DNA from 4 places in the Aeribacillus sp. FSL k6-2211 genome. Region 1 is predicted to be linked to each of the others. Evidence: predicted binding sites of a transcription regulator. Region 1 holds the regulator's gene; each other region holds the start of a gene.
The links. Region 1 encodes CtsR, which represses protease genes until heat stress. Its sites were predicted from a motif close to ATGGTCAATAAAGGTCAAACA; they were not measured.

Region 1 (4,219 bases):
CATTCGGCCGTAGAACTCCTCCTGAATATTGTTGCAGAAATCCGGGCTGAATTAAAATCATAAGCTCATTTAAAACACTGCGTGGAACATTTTGAATAATTCCCAGGTCAATTCCTAAGCGCACATCTGATAAACATTGAATTGCTTCTTTCGATGGAATAATTCTGCTGTATTTGAGAGTGCCGTAGGAACGATATACACGGTCTTCTAGATGATGCGGATTCGTTTTATATAAAGCATCTCTTGCAGCCCGTTCTTGAGCAATTAATTGCCCGACAACACCTATTAAATCATCGACAATATCATCTTCTGATTTGCCTAGCGTAATTTGGTTCGAAATTTGGAATATATTACCTATCGCTTCACTTCCTTCTCCGTACCGACCTCTCACAACCAATCCTAATTGATTGATAGCAGGTATAATTTGGTTAATCTGCTGTGTTAAGACAAGTCCTGGAAGGTGCATCATCACGGAAGCCCGCAAGCCGGTACCGACATTTGTTGGACAGCTAGTTAAGTAGCCCCTATGTTCATCAAATGCATAATCTACTTTTTCCTCAATCCAATCGTCAAGATTCATTGCCATTTTCAACGCTTCTTTTAGCTGAAGGCCCGGGAACAAACATTGAATTCTAATATGATCCTCCTCGTTTATCATGATGCTCACTTCTTCGTTTTCAGATAAAAGGCACCCTCCAAGTGCTGATTCTTCCATTAAATAAGGACTAATCAAATGCTTCTCTACAAGTACGCGTTTTTGAATAGGCTGAAGTTCATTCATTTTCAGCAGCACGAATGTCCCTAAACCGTCAAACACTCTTTGTGAAAATGATTCTTCAAATGTATTTAAAATAACCAAGGCTTCTTCATTCGACATAATGGTAGGGAAGCTTATATTTTCTATATTTCGCGCCAATCTGACTCGGCTGCTCAGCACAATATCGGAATCAGGTCCTTCTTGATTCATCCAAGGGCTCATGGCTGAACGAATAAATTTTTGAAAGGACATGTCATACTCCCCTTTCGTTCCGTCCATTTATCTTCGCTTCAATGGACCGAATTTCATCCCGAACTTGAGCTGCTCTTTCGAATTCCTCTTTCGCAATTAATTCTTGCAGTTCCTGTTTAAGCATTTTCAGGCGCTTTTTCAAATGAATACTTCCACCGGTCCGTTTCGGTACTTTACCGCCGTGAGTTGTATTCCCGCCATGAACACGTTTTAAAATCGGGGTAATTTGGTGATAAAACGTTTTGTAACAATGGGAGCACCCGAATTTACCAATTTTCGTAAATTGATCAAACGTCATATTACATTTCTCACATTGAATGACCTGATTTTTCTTGAAAACATTTTGCCCTTGGCTGCTAATGGCGCTGTCCATATTTAATAATCCGGACAATAAGTTGTTTATAGAAAAGCCTGGATTCATATTGAATATGAATACATCACTTTTTTCCTGTGCACATTTTTCACATATATGCACTTCAGTCTTTTCGCCGTTGATGATTTTTGTAAAGTGGAAAGTAGCGGGCCTTTCATGACATTCTTGACAAATCATCGTCCATCACATCCTCACTTGTATTTTAACGAGGTGAGCATCGCCTTCATCATCCTTGCCCTCAATTCGTCTCGATCAGGCAAATCAATATATAAAACAGACCGATCAATTACGCTCAACATAATTTTCGCTTCTCTTTCTGAAATAACCTCTTCATCAGCCAATCTCAAAATAATATCCTCCGCCGACGATTGTGACAGCCTTTTACCAATGGCATTTAAAATTTGATTGATCAGCTGGATACGGTCATTGATTCGAATCTTCATAATTCGGATATAACCGCCTCCACCCCTTTTGCTTTCGACAATGTAACCCCGTTCAATTGTAAAACGAGTGTTGATCACGTAATTGATTTGCGATGGAACACATTGAAATTTATCCGCAATTTCACTTCTTTTAATTTCAACAATTTCTTTTCCGCTAGAATCTAATACATGCTTTAAATATTGCTCGATAATATCAGATATATTCCGCACCTCGAAAAACACCTCCTTCAACTTTTTGATTGGAATTGCAAAACGCTCAAGAAATGTGCAATATCCTTGAGGGATAGGAGGCAAGATGTTTACGTAATGCTTATTTCCTAAACGATAACAACTAGTCACTTGACTTTGACTATATTTGACCTTAATTATAATATAAATTTTTTTTTGTGTCATTTCAACAAAAAAGCTCACTAATAATATTGCCATTTACAATATGGAAAAAACCCGCTCTTTAAAAAACTTTTTTAACTTCTTGAAATTTCAATAATTCGTTTATGATTTCAGGCATTTCATCTTTTGGAAGGCCAATTTCAAGTAAATATGAACGCTTCGCATGTTTAGTTTCTTTTGGCTTTGACAATGTAAAATGAATTTTATAAACAGAAATATTTAATTGTTCAAGTTTCCGAGTAAATTCCACCAAATCATCTTCTGGAAGATTAACTTGTATCCATTTTTTGCTTGACTTCTCAGCAAAAAAAGCCTCCACCTTATTGAGAAAGATCAAACTTAACAATACAATCAAGGTAGAAAAAATCGCCAACGGATACATTCCTGCCCCAACAACAAGGCCAAGTCCTGCAACAACCCAAATCGAGGCTGCCGTCGTTAATCCTCTTACCGTAACCCCTCTCACTAATATCGTTCCAGCACCTAAAAAACCAATGCCGCTAATGACATAAGAAGGAATTCTTGCTGGGTCAAAACGAATATTTTCATAACGATCCATATATTCTTCAAAGCCATAAAGAGACAGCAGCATCATCATGCAGGAGCCGACACCAACTAACAAATGCGTGCGAAAGCCTGCTGGATGCCGTTTAAATTCTCGTTCAAGGCCAATAAATCCACTTAAAATGACTGCTAAAACAATGCGAATCAACATAATTTGCCATTCCTCAGGCATTATCATTCCTCCTTACCATCCAAATGACTTTTTCTGTTTTGGCCATATATGAATTTTGAAATGATACAGTATTATACTTTCCCATTATATGCGATGAACAGTGCTCAATATTCAATTGTTCTTGAGTATGAGACTAAGAATGATATGAAACAAAAAAGCACTTTTAGAGCTGGCTTTAAAATCAAACGAAGCTTTCACTGCTCATATGCTTCAAGAATGGAACAGTTTATGCTTCTGAAGTAGCGATCAATTAATTATACTCCGATTGAAGGTTTTAAAGAAAGCGAGCTTGATTGCAATAGATGCGGAGGATCTTCAGAAGAAGCGAGCTCTTAGTTGTTCGTAAATTTGTCGTTTTTGTTCGTTCTGTTTTAAGCTGTTTTGTCTGTTTGTTGTATATTTCCATTTACAAGAGGATAAAAGAGGCTTGAGCTTCTCAAACCGCATTGCAGCGAATAATTGTTTCGTCCATACTTTTTTACAAGGATAAGCAAATCTCGCCTCCATCGCTTTTCTCAGATTAATTAAAACGGTTTGCATCATTCAAATCAATTAAAGATGTTTTTGTAACAGCAAAAATATCCATTTCGGCTTTCGACAATTTTCTCGAAAAATTGGCTTTTAGACTGTCATTTCTTAATTTTTCATTTTATGATCATAACGGAAAGTATTGCAACGGAAAAACATCACAAAAAGCTAAAAAAGAAGCCGATTCCTCCACCGCCTTCACTATACACGAGAGGCGGCGGTCATATCGGCAAAAAAATAAGATGAAAGGTATTTATTCTATGTCACGATTAATAATTTTAGGCGGATCTAAGTTTTTAATAACGGGCTCTCTAGACTTTATATCTGCATACGTATTGATAATTTCCGGATCATAAATAATTTGCAGCCTAGAAAGCTTGCCTATTTGGTTTTGTGCACCTTCAAAATAATCGTTATTCGTAATTTTTTGCGCCCCACTAAAATTTTGATTGCTGGCCCGTCCCCTTATCGCATTTAAAACAATGCGCCTCGCTGATATTCCTCCTTCTATACGAATATTTGAACCAACTCCAAACATTTCTAATGCTTGTTCTGAATAGAAAAACCCTTTAATATTACTAGGTTCATCCTGGTTAACGCTATTATTTCTAATGTTTATATTTCCATTTGCAAAAATAATTAACGAACCGTTTTGGCCTAATCCATTGATGCGCGAATATTCAATCGTCACATCCCTCATTACATACATAATAGAATTAAATTCCGCATCAGCACCTCTA
Region 2 (4,219 bases), 1.4 Mb from region 1:
CTGTATAAAGGCATTATGAACATCACCGTATCCGACAACATCCGGCTCCTTCGTTCCCAAACCGGTTTCAACGCTGTTTTCAAACATGGACAATCTTTTTTCAATCGAATCCCAAGGCTGTACTCTTATCCAGACGCTGAAAGGGGATGCATGAAAAAGCCGCAGCCGGCGGCCGCTCATATAAAAATCAATGGAAAACGGGAGGCTACGCAAATATTCTATGTCTTCTTGCGACAACTGATTTTGATGCCAGCGAACGACATCGTTTACATCTTCCCTTGTAATCAGCTCGTCCCAGTTTCCTTTTAAAACAAAATCGCAGGAGCTGCGGACGATATCGATCGCTTCTTTTGATTCAGGTCCTTTTCCGACAAGATCTCCTAAACAAAAAATTCGATCTACATTTCGCAAGCTTATATCTTTCAATACAGACGACAACGCCGGAATATTCCCATGTATATCAGAAATGACCGCGATTTTATCCAAATAAACTCCTCCTTCATTTCCCTACTATTTTATCATGATTTGTTATCGTCTGGAATTTTTTTGAACATTAATAATATGAAAAAGGCAATGCTCATATACCCGAACAGCGGATAAAGCGTGGAAATGAGCTTTCCGTATCCTATCAGGCTGACTAAATAACATAATAATAGGATGAAAATGACACCAGCGATTTTTGCCAAAGGCTTTTCCGATGATAATTGCCGTTCCAAACCATACAGATTGCCGATCAACGATGAAAATATTTCTCCAAAAATAACAAGGATGTATATGTAATAAAAGCCTGAAAACAGCTGCTTGACAATTTCAGCCATTGGGATTTCAAAAAGCCCGGCGTCCGGCAAATGCAGAAGGGAGAAATAGCTGGAAAATAAAATGAAGCTTAATCCGAGACCGCCTACAACTCCGCCCAATTTAATGGCGCTTTCATCCTTTATTGCGTTTGCGAGCGGAACAAGTACAGCCTGAGCAAGAGAGAGATTAAAAGAAACATATAAAAAGCTTGATTTGACTGGTTGAAACACTCCATCCAACGATAAATCGATAAAATCACTCCTTATGATGGCTTCAATGGAGATGATCAGGCTAAACAAAATAAAAAGCGGAACAACCATTAGATTGACGGAAGACAGCCCTTTGACTCCAAACGAAATCACAGCAATGGAAAGCACAATCGTTAAAAAAATTCCAAATTGCTTTGAAAGCGACAGTTGCTCTTCAAAAATCGCCCCCGCCCCCGACAGCATGACCGATGTGATGCCAATCAGCATCATAAACATCAAGCCGTTGACTACATAAGCTGACAACGTCCCAAACAAAAATTGGTTCAACTGCAAATACGAAGATGCATTAATGCGTCTTCCGATCAACATCATTTTCGTTCCCAGCCAAACAAATAAAACGGCAGAACAAATAATTCCAACAATTCCTCCAGCGCCGTATTTTGAAAAAAACTCAACGATCTCTTTTCCCGTTGCAAACCCTGCACCGATGACAGTGCCGATATAGACAGAAGCTATTTGAAGTGCCAATACCCATTTATTGCTCATGTTTCACCCACCTTACTTTATCAACAATATATGGACAAGAAGGGAAAAAAAGACGAAAAAAATTTGTAAAAAAGACTTGAAAGTCAAAAAAGGTCAAAGTATAATAAAGTCAGAAAAGGTCAAACAGTGAATCTAACTATTGAATGATTGAGATTGTCTCTTTGATTCCAAAAGGTCAAAGAAAGTCAAAGAAGTTTCTTCCTTTAGTCAAAGTTAATCAAAGTCAAAAAGGAGGAATGTTATATGTTATGTGAAAATTGCCAAACAAGAAAAGCCAATGTTTTATTAAATGTACAAATCAATCACAACAAACAAGAAATGCGTCTCTGTCAAGAATGCTATCAACAATATAAACAAAAAATCCCAAGTGGTTTTTACGGATTCAGCGGTTTCGATGAATTATTTCAATCATTTATGCCAAACTCTTTTGAGAGCTTTGACCAAGCTGTTCAAGCACAACCGAAATCAGGGGGCGGAAAACAGAACGGCTTCCTCGATCAATTCGGCCGAAATTTAACGGATGCTGCAAAAGCTGGGTTGATTGATCCTGTCATCGGCCGCGATGATGAGGTAAGACGAGTGATTGAAATTTTAAATCGACGCAACAAAAATAACCCGGTTTTAATCGGAGAACCAGGCGTAGGGAAAACAGCTATTGTGGAAGGACTAGCCTTAAAAATTTCTCAAGGAGACGTTCCGCAAAAATTAAAAAATAAAGAAGTTTATTTGCTGGATGTTTCATCACTTGTCGCCAACACGGGAATTCGCGGACAATTTGAACAGCGGATGAAGCAGCTAATTCAAGAATTGCAAGCCCGAAAAAACATCATCCTGTTTATCGATGAAATTCATCTTTTAGTCGGCGCCGGTTCTGCGGAAGGTTCTATGGATGCCGGCAACATATTAAAGCCAGCGCTCGCCCGCGGTGAGCTTCAAGTTGTCGGAGCAACAACTCTAAAAGAATACCGGCAAATCGAAAAAGATGCAGCCCTTGAACGACGCTTCCAGCCGGTTATTGTGAAAGAACCTTCCATTGAAGAAGCGATCAGCATTTTAAAAGGAATTCAAGAAAAATATGAACAATACCATCAAGTCAAATATTCAGAAGATGCGATTAAAGCTTGCGTCACACTATCTCATCGATATATTCAAGACCGCTTTTTGCCTGACAAAGCCATCGATTTAATGGATGAAGCTGGTTCAAGATTAAACTTAAAAGCCGAGCCGGCTAATGAAGCAGACATCCACGAGCGGCTTAAACAAATTGCCCATGAAAAAGAAAAAGCGCTAAAAGAAGAGCAGTACGAACTTGCAGCTAAGCTTCGCGACGAAGAAGCTGCCCTTGAAAAGCAGCTTGAACAAGGAAAGGACAAACAGCAAGCAATCGTTCAAGTAGAAGACATTCAAAAAATCATCGAAGAAAAAACCGGCATACCAGTCGGCAAGCTGCAAGAGGATGAGCAAGCAAAAATGAAACATTTAGAAGAAAACTTGGCGAAAAAAATTATCGGCCAAGAGGATGCTGTCCGGAAAGTGGCAAAAGCCATTCGCCGCAGCCGCGCTGGATTGAAAGCAAAAAACCGACCAATCGGATCCTTCCTGTTCGTCGGCCCGACTGGCGTTGGAAAAACGGAATTGTCGAAAACATTAGCTTCGGAGCTGTTCGGTTCAAAAGATGCCATGATTCGCTTGGATATGAGTGAATATATGGAAAAACATTCTGTTTCAAAATTAATCGGCTCGCCTCCAGGCTATGTCGGACATGAAGAAGCAGGACAATTAACGGAAAAGGTTCGTCGCAACCCTTACTGCATTATCCTGCTGGATGAAATTGAAAAAGCTCATCCAGATGTACAGCACATTTTCTTGCAAATATTAGAAGACGGACGCTTGACAGACAGCCAAGGCCGCACCGTCAGCTTCAAAGATACGGTCATTATTATGACCTCTAACGCTGGAGCAGGTGCAAAACAAGTTCACGTCGGTTTTAACAGCACGGTGGAAAAAGAATCAAGCATCCTTGAATCTCTCGGTTCATTCTTTAAGCCTGAATTTTTAAACCGTTTCGATGCCATTATCGAATTTAAACCGCTTGATAAAGAAGATTATTTGAAAATAGTTGATTTGATGCTTGAAGAAGTTCGGAGCACGTTGAAAGAACAAAACATTTCATTGGACGTAACAGAAAAAGCAAAAGAAAAATTGGTAGAAATCGGCTATCATCCATCGTTCGGCGCTCGTCCGCTTCGCCGCGTCATTCAAGAACATATTGAAGACAAAATTGCAGACATCCTGTTAGACGGTGAAGTGCACAATCATTTAATCGCCGATATGGAAAATGAAGAAATTGTTATTCGTTCATAACAGGGGCTTGTCTAAAAAGTCCATAAAAACAGAGCGAATGGAGAAAACAATGAGTTTTTCCATTCGCTCTGTTTCCTTATTTTTGAAATTGGTTTGGGAATTTGCGGCCCATTTCAGTATGTTGTGGGCCATTGCCACAATCCCGAATTCTGTTCGGACTTTATGAAGCCCCCGTAACAGAAATCGAGTGAAACGCAAATTGCCCTTGATGTTACCGAACACACTTTCGACATCCACTTTACGCTTCGCATAAAGAGCTGCCTTTTGTTCGTCACCAAGAGCTGCTTTGGCTTTCGCTTTCA
Region 3 (4,219 bases), 1.0 Mb from region 1:
AGTGTAAGTTGTTTATGGGATAGGCGCGCTTGAAGCTCTTTTAAAAGTTTTTCTACTATTCCTTTTACTTCGTTCATTGTTAAAGGCTTGAACAGGATCGTGTCATCAATCCGGTTTAAAAATTCTGGCCGGAAATGCATGGAGAGCTCATCAAGAACTTTCTTTTTCGCTTCGTCTGTTATTTCCCCCTCATCATTTAAACCGGAGAGCAAATGCTGAGAACCGATGTTGGATGTCATAATGATCACTGTATTTTTAAAATCAACTGTTCTTCCTTTCGAATCGGTCACCCTGCCGTCATCAAGCATTTGCAGCAATATGTTAAACACTTCTGGGTGAGCCTTTTCGATTTCGTCCAGTAATATAACCGAGTACGGATGTCTCCGAACTTTTTCCGTCAGCTGTCCTCCTTCTTCATATCCGACATAACCCGGAGGTGCGCCGATCAGCCTTGAGACAGAATGTTTTTCCATATACTCCGACATATCAATGCGGACTATTTCGTCCTCGCTGTCAAAAAGCGCTTCTGCCAATGCTTTCGCCAGCTCCGTTTTCCCGACCCCTGTCGGACCTAAAAAGAGGAAGGAGCCGATCGGCCTGTTCGGATCTTTTATGCCTGCCCGCGCACGCAAAACTGCATCCGATACTAATTCAACTGCATCGTCTTGCCCGATGACCCTTTCTTTTAATATTTGTTCAAGCTTCAGAAGCTTTTCTCTTTCCCCTTGTACAAGCTTTGCTACCGGAATGCCAGTCCATCTTGACACAATACCGGCAATTTCCTCTTCTGTTACTTCCTCGCGAAGCATCTTGTTTTCCTCTTTCTGCTTCATTTCTTCTTCCAGCTGTTTGATTTGTTTTTCCAGCGCCGGAATTTTTCCATGGCGCAGCTCAGCCGCTTTGTTTAAATCGTATTCATTTTCAGCATCAGCTAAATCTCTGCGTGCTTTTTCCAGCTCTTCCCTCAAGCTTCTAAGCTGTTGAATACCTTCGACTTCAAGCTGCCATTTCGCCTTCATTTCATTTGCTTTCTCTTTTAAATTTGCAAGTTCCTTTTGCAACTCTTCCAATCTGATTCGGCTGATGTCATCCGTTTCTTTTTTCAATGCAGCCTCTTCAATTTCAAGCTGCATAATCCTTCTCGTCACTTCATCAAGTTCTGTCGGCATTGAATCTATTTCCGTGCGGATCATCGCGCATGCTTCATCGATTAAATCAATCGCTTTATCAGGCAGGAAGCGTTCTGTAATATAGCGGTGCGAGAGCTCACTCGCAGCTACAATCGCCGAATCATGAATTTTGACTCCATGATGGATTTCAAACCGTTCTTTTAGTCCTCGTAAAATAGAAATCGTGTCTTCCACAGACGGTTCGCTCACAAGCACCTGTTGAAAACGCCGCTCAAGCGCCGGATCTTTTTCAATATACTTGCGATGTTCATCAAGTGTCGTTGCTCCTATGCAGTGCAGCTCACCTCTCGCAAGCATCGGCTTTAACATGTTGCCGGCATCCATCGCTCCTTCTGTTTTGCCGGCCCCGACTATTGTGTGCAATTCATCAATAAATAAAATAATCCGTCCATCGCTCTTTTTAATTTCTTGCAAAACAGCTTTTAATCTTTCTTCAAATTCTCCGCGAAACTTGGCTCCCGCAATGAGCGAGCTCATATCTAAAGCAAATATTGTTTTATCTTTTAATCCCTCCGGTACATCTTTTCGTACAATCCGATGGGCTAATCCTTCCACGATCGCTGTTTTTCCAACCCCTGGTTCACCGATTAACACCGGGTTGTTTTTCGTTTTTCTTGATAAAATTCGGATCACGCGCCGAATTTCTTGATCACGGCCAATGACAGGGTCAATTTTTCCTTCTTTCACCTCTTTAACTAAATCACGGCCGTATTTCTCCAATACTTCATAAGTGCTTTCTGGATTAGGTGATGTCACCCGAGCATTCCCCCTTATTTCCTTTAACACTTTCAATATGGCAGCTTTTGTTAAGTGATATTGCTGAAAAAGCTCTCTCACTTCTTTTGAGCTCGATTCGGTAAATGCCAATATAATATGTTCAACTGATAAATAATCATCTTGAAAATCTTTCCTTATTTCGTCCGCTTTTGCAAAAGCTTCTGAAAGAGTACGGGAAATATAAATACTTACCTCACCGTTTCCGTGAACAGATATTTTCGGCTTTTTTTGTAAATACTCGTTGATCGCTGACTCAATTTGTTGTACAGGACATTTAAGCTTTTCTAAAATTCTTGGAAAAATCCCGTCAGACTGCCGCAGAAAAGCAAGTAAAATATGAAATTCATCCACTTCTTGATGTTCATGTTCTTTTGCGATTTTTTGAGCTTCTACCAGACCTTTTTGCAGCTTCTCCGTGAATAGATTTACATCCATACCGAAACGCCCCTATTTTGACTTTTTTTGACCTTTAATTTTATTATAACTTCTTTATAAATCAAGTAAAGCCATTCGTTTTCCGAATGGCTTAGCGTTGTTCGAAATATTACGGCTTGCGCTTATAGGTCCAAACCCGATTATGGTTGGATGTTTCGGGGAATCGATCTCCTGCTTTGAGTTCAACCTTTTTGGGATCGACCACCATCGATCCGGTCTCGCCGACTTCGATGTAAATTCCGTTGTTAGGTGCTTTTTGACCAGGCCTGAATTGACGATTTTGACCCATGAATCATCCCTCCTTGGACATTATTGTTGGCTATCAGAAGATTTTTCATGTATAGACAGAAACACCTTTGATAATTTTCATTATGTGATGTACTTCGAAACTTTACTCAACGCCCAAAATCGAACTCACTGCATATGGCATCCTTTTGAAAAAATCGTTTAAGCGTTCAAGCACCGAATGCTGGATCAAAAGCTCTTTTTACTGTTTCTGCGAGAATCATTATTTACAATTATTCCCAAAATCGTCTCACCTGTCGTTCTTTTTTGTCTGGATATATATGCAGTAGAGTAAAACCTTTCGCCCCGGTTTCAAAAGAAAAAAGCAGGAGATCATCCTGCTTTATCAACGAAAGATCTTGTTAAGCCATAATTTCTTTTAAAATTGCTTTTTGCGCATGAAGGCGGTTTTCGGCCTGCAAAAATACCGCTGATTGGCTTCCGTCCATCACTTCATCTGTCACTTCCAAACCGCGCGCAGCCGGCAGGCAGTGAAGGAAGCTTGCATCTCGTTTTGCTTTTGCCAGCAAGGATTGATTTACTTGAAACGGTTTAAATGCTTTCATTCTTGCTTCTGTTTCTTCTTCCTGCCCCATGCTGACCCAAACGTCCGTATAAATAATATCAGCATCCTGAACCGCTTCGTCTGGATTATGAATTAATTCGACTTTCCCGCCCGTTTCGCCAGCAATTTCTTTCGCCTGTTTCAAAATGATTTCATTTGGCTCATAGCCTTCTGGGGCTGCGATCGTAAAATGAGCGCCAACTTTTGCGCAGCCAACCATAAGGGAGTGGGCTACATTGTTGCCGTCGCCAACATAAACGACTTTTACGCCTGAAAATTTGCCTTTCAGCTCATAAATTGTCAATAAATCAGCTAACGCTTGGCAAGGATGGTACAAGTCGCACAAACCATTGATGACAGGGACAGTTGCATATTCGGCAAGCTCTTTGACCCGATTGTGGTCAGTTGTGCGGAGAAGAATGGCATCCACATATCGCGACAATACTCTCGCTGTATCAGCGATTGTCTCACCGCGCCCGAGCTGAAGCTCTTTTGAAGAAAGGGCAAGCGCATGTCCCCCTAATTGCAGCATTCCTACTTCAAAGGAGACACGAGTTCGAGTGGATGATTTTTCGAAAATCATCGCCAGCGTTTTCCCATGAAGGACGTTTGATAGCGGATTTTGCTTTAATTTCAATGCTTCCTCGAGCAAATATTGAATTTCTTCTGATGTAAAATCAAGCAGCTTTAAAACGTTACGACCTTTAAGTGTGCTCATAAACTCATTTCGACTCCTTTTTCTGACAGTTCATGTAAAGAAATAGGCGTGTATTTGCTAACTGTTAGTGCACTTAAAAATGCCTGAAATGATGCTTCTTCCGTCAATACCATAATTCCTCGTTCAAGCGCTTTTTGTCGTCTTGCCTTTGCCTGATCGTTTTCTTCCGGATTATAATAAAGCACCGCTTCTTTTTTCTCAAGCCAACTTTCAAAATTATCCGTTACCGGTTTTATATAATCGAGTACA
Region 4 (4,219 bases), 700 kb from region 1:
TACGTTTTATTTAAATGCAAAAACACTGGAACGGAAAAAAGGATATATTACATACTTAAAGGAAGCTGAAAAAATTGGGGAATTTTTGACATTGATCGGTGCCCATCAAGCTCTACTGCGTTTTGAAGATGTCCGAATCGTTCGTGATATGAGAAATTCAGTGAACCGCCTTGTCAATTGCGAAACAGCAAATTTAAATAAAACCATTGGAGCTGCTTTACGGCAGGTAGAAAATATAAAATTCATTGATGAAAAGATCGGATTAAGCGCCTTACCTGAAAAGCTGAGGGAAATTGCAGAATTACGGGTTATGTATCAAGATGTGACATTGAAGGAACTAGGTGAAATGGTGTCCAGCGGGAAAATCAGCAAATCGGGAATCAACCACCGATTAAGAAAAATCGATGAAATCGCTGAAAAATTGCGGGCTGGCAAAACGATTTCATTTAAATAAATTTTTAAGAAGAGAGGGATTATAATATGGTTGAGAAAAAAGTGGAAGTTCGGTTAAAAACCGGTTTGCAGGCACGACCGGCTGCATTGTTTGTTCAGGAAGCCAACAGGTTTTCATCTGACATTTTTATCGAAAAAGACGGGAAGAAAGTAAACGCCAAAAGCATCATGGGGTTGATGAGCTTAGCTATTAACAGCGGCTCTGAGATCACATTGATCGCAGAAGGAAACGATGAGGAAGAAGCATTAGAAGCGCTTATCAACTACATTCAAAATGAAAATTAATGTGAACAAACAAAAAAATTGCCACAAAATTCATCAATGGATGGATATTGCCTCTCTTGTGGGAGAAAGCAGGAAACAACCGCTGTCAGCCACAAGAGGGCTTTATTTTTGCTAAAACTGATATGAAGACGAAATGGCTTCGGGTGCGTTAATAGAAAAGTTGTGATAAATCTTATGTTGGGAGAGAGCTTCGTGAAGGTTCTTAACTGGAACTTTTGGATTCAAAGCATTGCGAAAGAGCGGGGCGAATCCGAGCAATATATTTGGTGTAAGTACTATTTTTTCATAAATCTGCGATCAACATTCAAGAAAAAACAAACGTGCTTTGATATGGTTCGAATGACTTACAGCTGAATGGATAAAGAGAGATTCTAGCCCTTTATAACATGAAAAAATCGAGTATAACACTTGTTTTTGCCAGCAGGTGTCCAGAAAAAACTTCAGCAAAATACGGTTTACACAGGCTCTCCGAAAGCATATTTAATCCTTCATCCGGCTCGATCCGCATTTTGGGCTTAGATTAAAGCAATGTCGGCAGTTAACGGCCTGACGATTCCGGTCAAAAAGTTAAATGAGGAGCTGCTGTCAAGATCATTCTTGACATTTGCTCCTCATTCAAATGCGTGAAGGTATGAAGCAGCGGTTTATTTTTATACTGTCTGCTTGATATGTTTAAATTTTTTTGTCTTCCTATTTGAGGCAGCTTTTATTTTGTTAAAACTTTGTCAATCAACCCATATTCTTTTGCACGTTCAGCTGACATAAAATTGTCGCGGTCCGTATCACGTTCAATTACTTCAAGAGGCTGGCCAGTGTTTTCAGATAAAATTCTGTTCAATTTATCTCTTAAAGAGAGAATTCGTCTAGCTGCAATATCAATGTCAGTTGCCTGACCTTGCGCGCCTCCTAACGGTTGATGGATCATTACTTCACTATTCGGAAGGGCAAAACGTTTTCCTTTTGCACCTGCCGCCAATAAGAATGCTCCCATGGAAGCAGCCATTCCTATACACATCGTGGATACATCAGGTTTAATAAATTGCATCGTATCATAAATCGCCATGCCAGCAGTAATTGATCCGCCCGGGCTGTTAATGTAAAGGGAAATATCTTTTTCAGGATCCTCCGCTGCCAAGAAAAGAAGCTGAGCAACGATGGAGTTTGCAACATGATCATCAATTGGCGTACCAAGGATAATAATGCGGTCTTTTAACAATCTTGAATAAATATCGTAAGCACGTTCACCACGGTTTGTCTGTTCAATAACAGTCGGTATTAAATTCATTATGTTTCCTCCCTCGCATCAAAGTTAAAGTCATTTCTATTCCATCATACATAAAAGGTCAATAAAGGTCAAACAAAAAACTTTTATATATAATTATTTATAAGATCAATACATGTACCATCATACCCTCATTTTTTATTTTTCAAACAACGATGAAAAATGAATTTTTCAAAACAATTTTGACACGATGGATAATAAGCAAAATTTATTCTTGCATATACTGTTCGGTTCGATTATAATATAATTCGTGACATTTGAAAAATGCGCTCGTAGCTCAGTTGGATAGAGCGGTGGTTTCCGGTACCACGTCCGTCGGGGGTTCGAGTCCCTCCGAGCGCGTAAGCCTAGAGCAACAAGGGTTTAGAAGTCGTTCAACGGACGGGAACTACCGAAAAACGGACAACGTATTTTCGTAAGGTTTCCGTCCTACTGAATCAAAGAGACAAAGAGACCGCGTGCCTCCAAAATGAAAAATTTTGGAGGTTTTTATTATGCGAAAAAGGCTAGAAGGGTAGTTTCAAGACATCTGATTGTAGATGTAATCTCGATTCTATGACGGTTGCAGAAGGATTAAAACACGCTAAGATCATTTACAAAACGGAAGCTATCCAGGACGAACGAGTACCGATTATTGAAGTTCTTGAAAAAATTTTATAGATGTTGTCGGTTTTAGAGATCTTACTACTGACCAAATTAGACGGTACATTAATACGTCATCTGTAACCGTGGATATTCTTTTCGGTGCTATTAAATCGATTTATAGAAAGCTACATAAATACGGTATTATTTGAAGAAAGTCTCGTCAAAAATGCCAAAATTAATAAGGATAAACAACGAATCTTTGTGCTTACAGACACGCAAGTAAAGAGGCTATGAAACGTCAAAGATATAAGTATTTACGTGATTTCGTGACTATGGTGCTATTAAACTAATGGTAGAGTGAGAACAAAGGGCAAACTAAGTTGAATAATCAGAAATTTCAGGTATTTTTAGATAACGGTATTATTATGTTACTGGGACCAAAAACAATAGCCGTAAAAGCCGGATTGTTCCAATGACTAAAGAAGTATGTAAACTACTTGATAGAAGAAATTCGAGGATACTTCGGTAACATTTCATATGTTTTCGTTAATCAATATAGTGAAAAGTTAAAAAGAAGGAAACATCAGAAAAATATTCAAACTAAAAGACGAATGTTGCGTAAGTCTTACACTGTTTAAGACATACATTTATCGTAACCTATTTGAAAAAGGTGACGATATTCATCGCACTCGATAAGAACTATGCCAAAAAGGGTGAAAAAAATGTAAAATATTAATATCTTGAAGATTTATAGATCACGAAGGGTGTTGAAGAATGGAACGTATTTCAGTAGTTTCCATTTTAGATGTTATTGGTGAATTGTTTTCTGATGAAGTTTCGATTGCTGTTTCCAATACAAAGGAATATATCTATTACCGGCCGAGCAAACGGATTGATTTGAAAATCAGACCGGGAGACTTGGTGAGAAAAGGAACGATTGCGTATAAAGCTTTGCACACCAAACAAAAGGTTTCTGAGTTTATTAACCGCGATGTGTTTGGCGTTCCTTATCACGGGATGGCTGTGCCGTTTTTTTGGGAAGGAAAGCTTGAGGGATGCGTCACTGCGATTTTTCCTGCTTTGACGGATGGAAAATCTGTTGTGACCGTCAAAACTGATGATGGATGGGTTCCTATTCCTTTTTCGAAAGTTGCGTATTTAGAAGCAAAAGATAAAAAGACCTATGTGTACACTGAAGGATGCTCAGGAACGCATAAATACTCTCTCCAGGAATTTGAATACTTGCTTCCAAAGGACTATTTTATTCGCTGTCATCGGGCTTTTATTGTGAATGTCAACCATATTAAGGAAATCTACCCTGATGCACATTCAACTTTTTTGCTGTTGATGAATAACGGTGATAAAATTCCTGTCAGTCAGTCCTACTCCAGTTATTTTCGAAAATTGCTTGGATTTTAACGGATTTCCGAAAGAAGTCTCCCATCCTCAAGGAATGTGCAGGGCGTAGCCCAATGAGTAGGTGGGAGATGAATTTCGGTTGGCTTTAGCCAAAGGTTTTGATATAATCAGTCTTATATATAAAAAAGGATTGATATATCAATGAAATTGGATAGTAATAATCATTCAGTGTTCCTATTACATTATCATCTTGTA

Region 2: the regulator CtsR is predicted to act here: its motif matches at 1,659-1,679, upstream of NSU19_RS07435 (ATP-dependent Clp protease ATP-binding subunit).
Region 3: the regulator CtsR is predicted to act here: its motif matches at 2,417-2,437, upstream of clpB (ATP-dependent chaperone ClpB).
Region 4: the regulator CtsR is predicted to act here: its motif matches at 2,078-2,098, upstream of clpP (ATP-dependent Clp endopeptidase proteolytic subunit ClpP).

The regions. Positions count from the first base shown of each region.
Region 1 is NZ_CP150190.1:119,149-123,367, reverse strand. It holds gene NSU19_RS00645 (protein arginine kinase) at 1-1,009, opposite strand, end outside; gene NSU19_RS00640 (UvrB/UvrC motif-containing protein) at 1,011-1,559, opposite strand; gene NSU19_RS00635 (CtsR family transcriptional regulator) at 1,574-2,035, opposite strand; gene NSU19_RS00630 (MgtC/SapB family protein) at 2,277-2,951, opposite strand; gene NSU19_RS00625 (hypothetical protein) at 3,733-4,219, opposite strand, start outside.
Region 2 is NZ_CP150190.1:1,520,058-1,524,276, reverse strand. It holds gene NSU19_RS07445 (metallophosphoesterase family protein) at 1-486, opposite strand, end outside; gene NSU19_RS07440 (hypothetical protein) at 519-1,553, opposite strand; gene NSU19_RS07435 (ATP-dependent Clp protease ATP-binding subunit) at 1,797-3,917, shown strand; gene NSU19_RS07430 (IS1182 family transposase) at 3,912-4,219, opposite strand, start outside.
Region 3 is NZ_CP150190.1:1,151,334-1,155,552, reverse strand. It holds gene clpB (ATP-dependent chaperone ClpB) at 1-2,402, opposite strand, end outside; gene NSU19_RS05685 (YjzC family protein) at 2,512-2,691, opposite strand; gene argF (ornithine carbamoyltransferase) at 3,050-3,970, opposite strand; gene NSU19_RS05675 (carbamoyl phosphate synthase large subunit) at 3,967-4,219, opposite strand, start outside.
Region 4 is NZ_CP150190.1:824,083-828,301, forward strand. It holds gene whiA (DNA-binding protein WhiA) at 1-454, shown strand, start outside; gene NSU19_RS04045 (HPr family phosphocarrier protein) at 481-738, shown strand; gene clpP (ATP-dependent Clp endopeptidase proteolytic subunit ClpP) at 1,445-2,023, opposite strand; tRNA gene NSU19_RS04055 (tRNA-Arg) at 2,287-2,362, shown strand; gene NSU19_RS04060 (LytTR family DNA-binding domain-containing protein) at 3,380-4,024, shown strand; gene tnpA (IS200/IS605 family transposase) at 4,166-4,219, shown strand, end outside.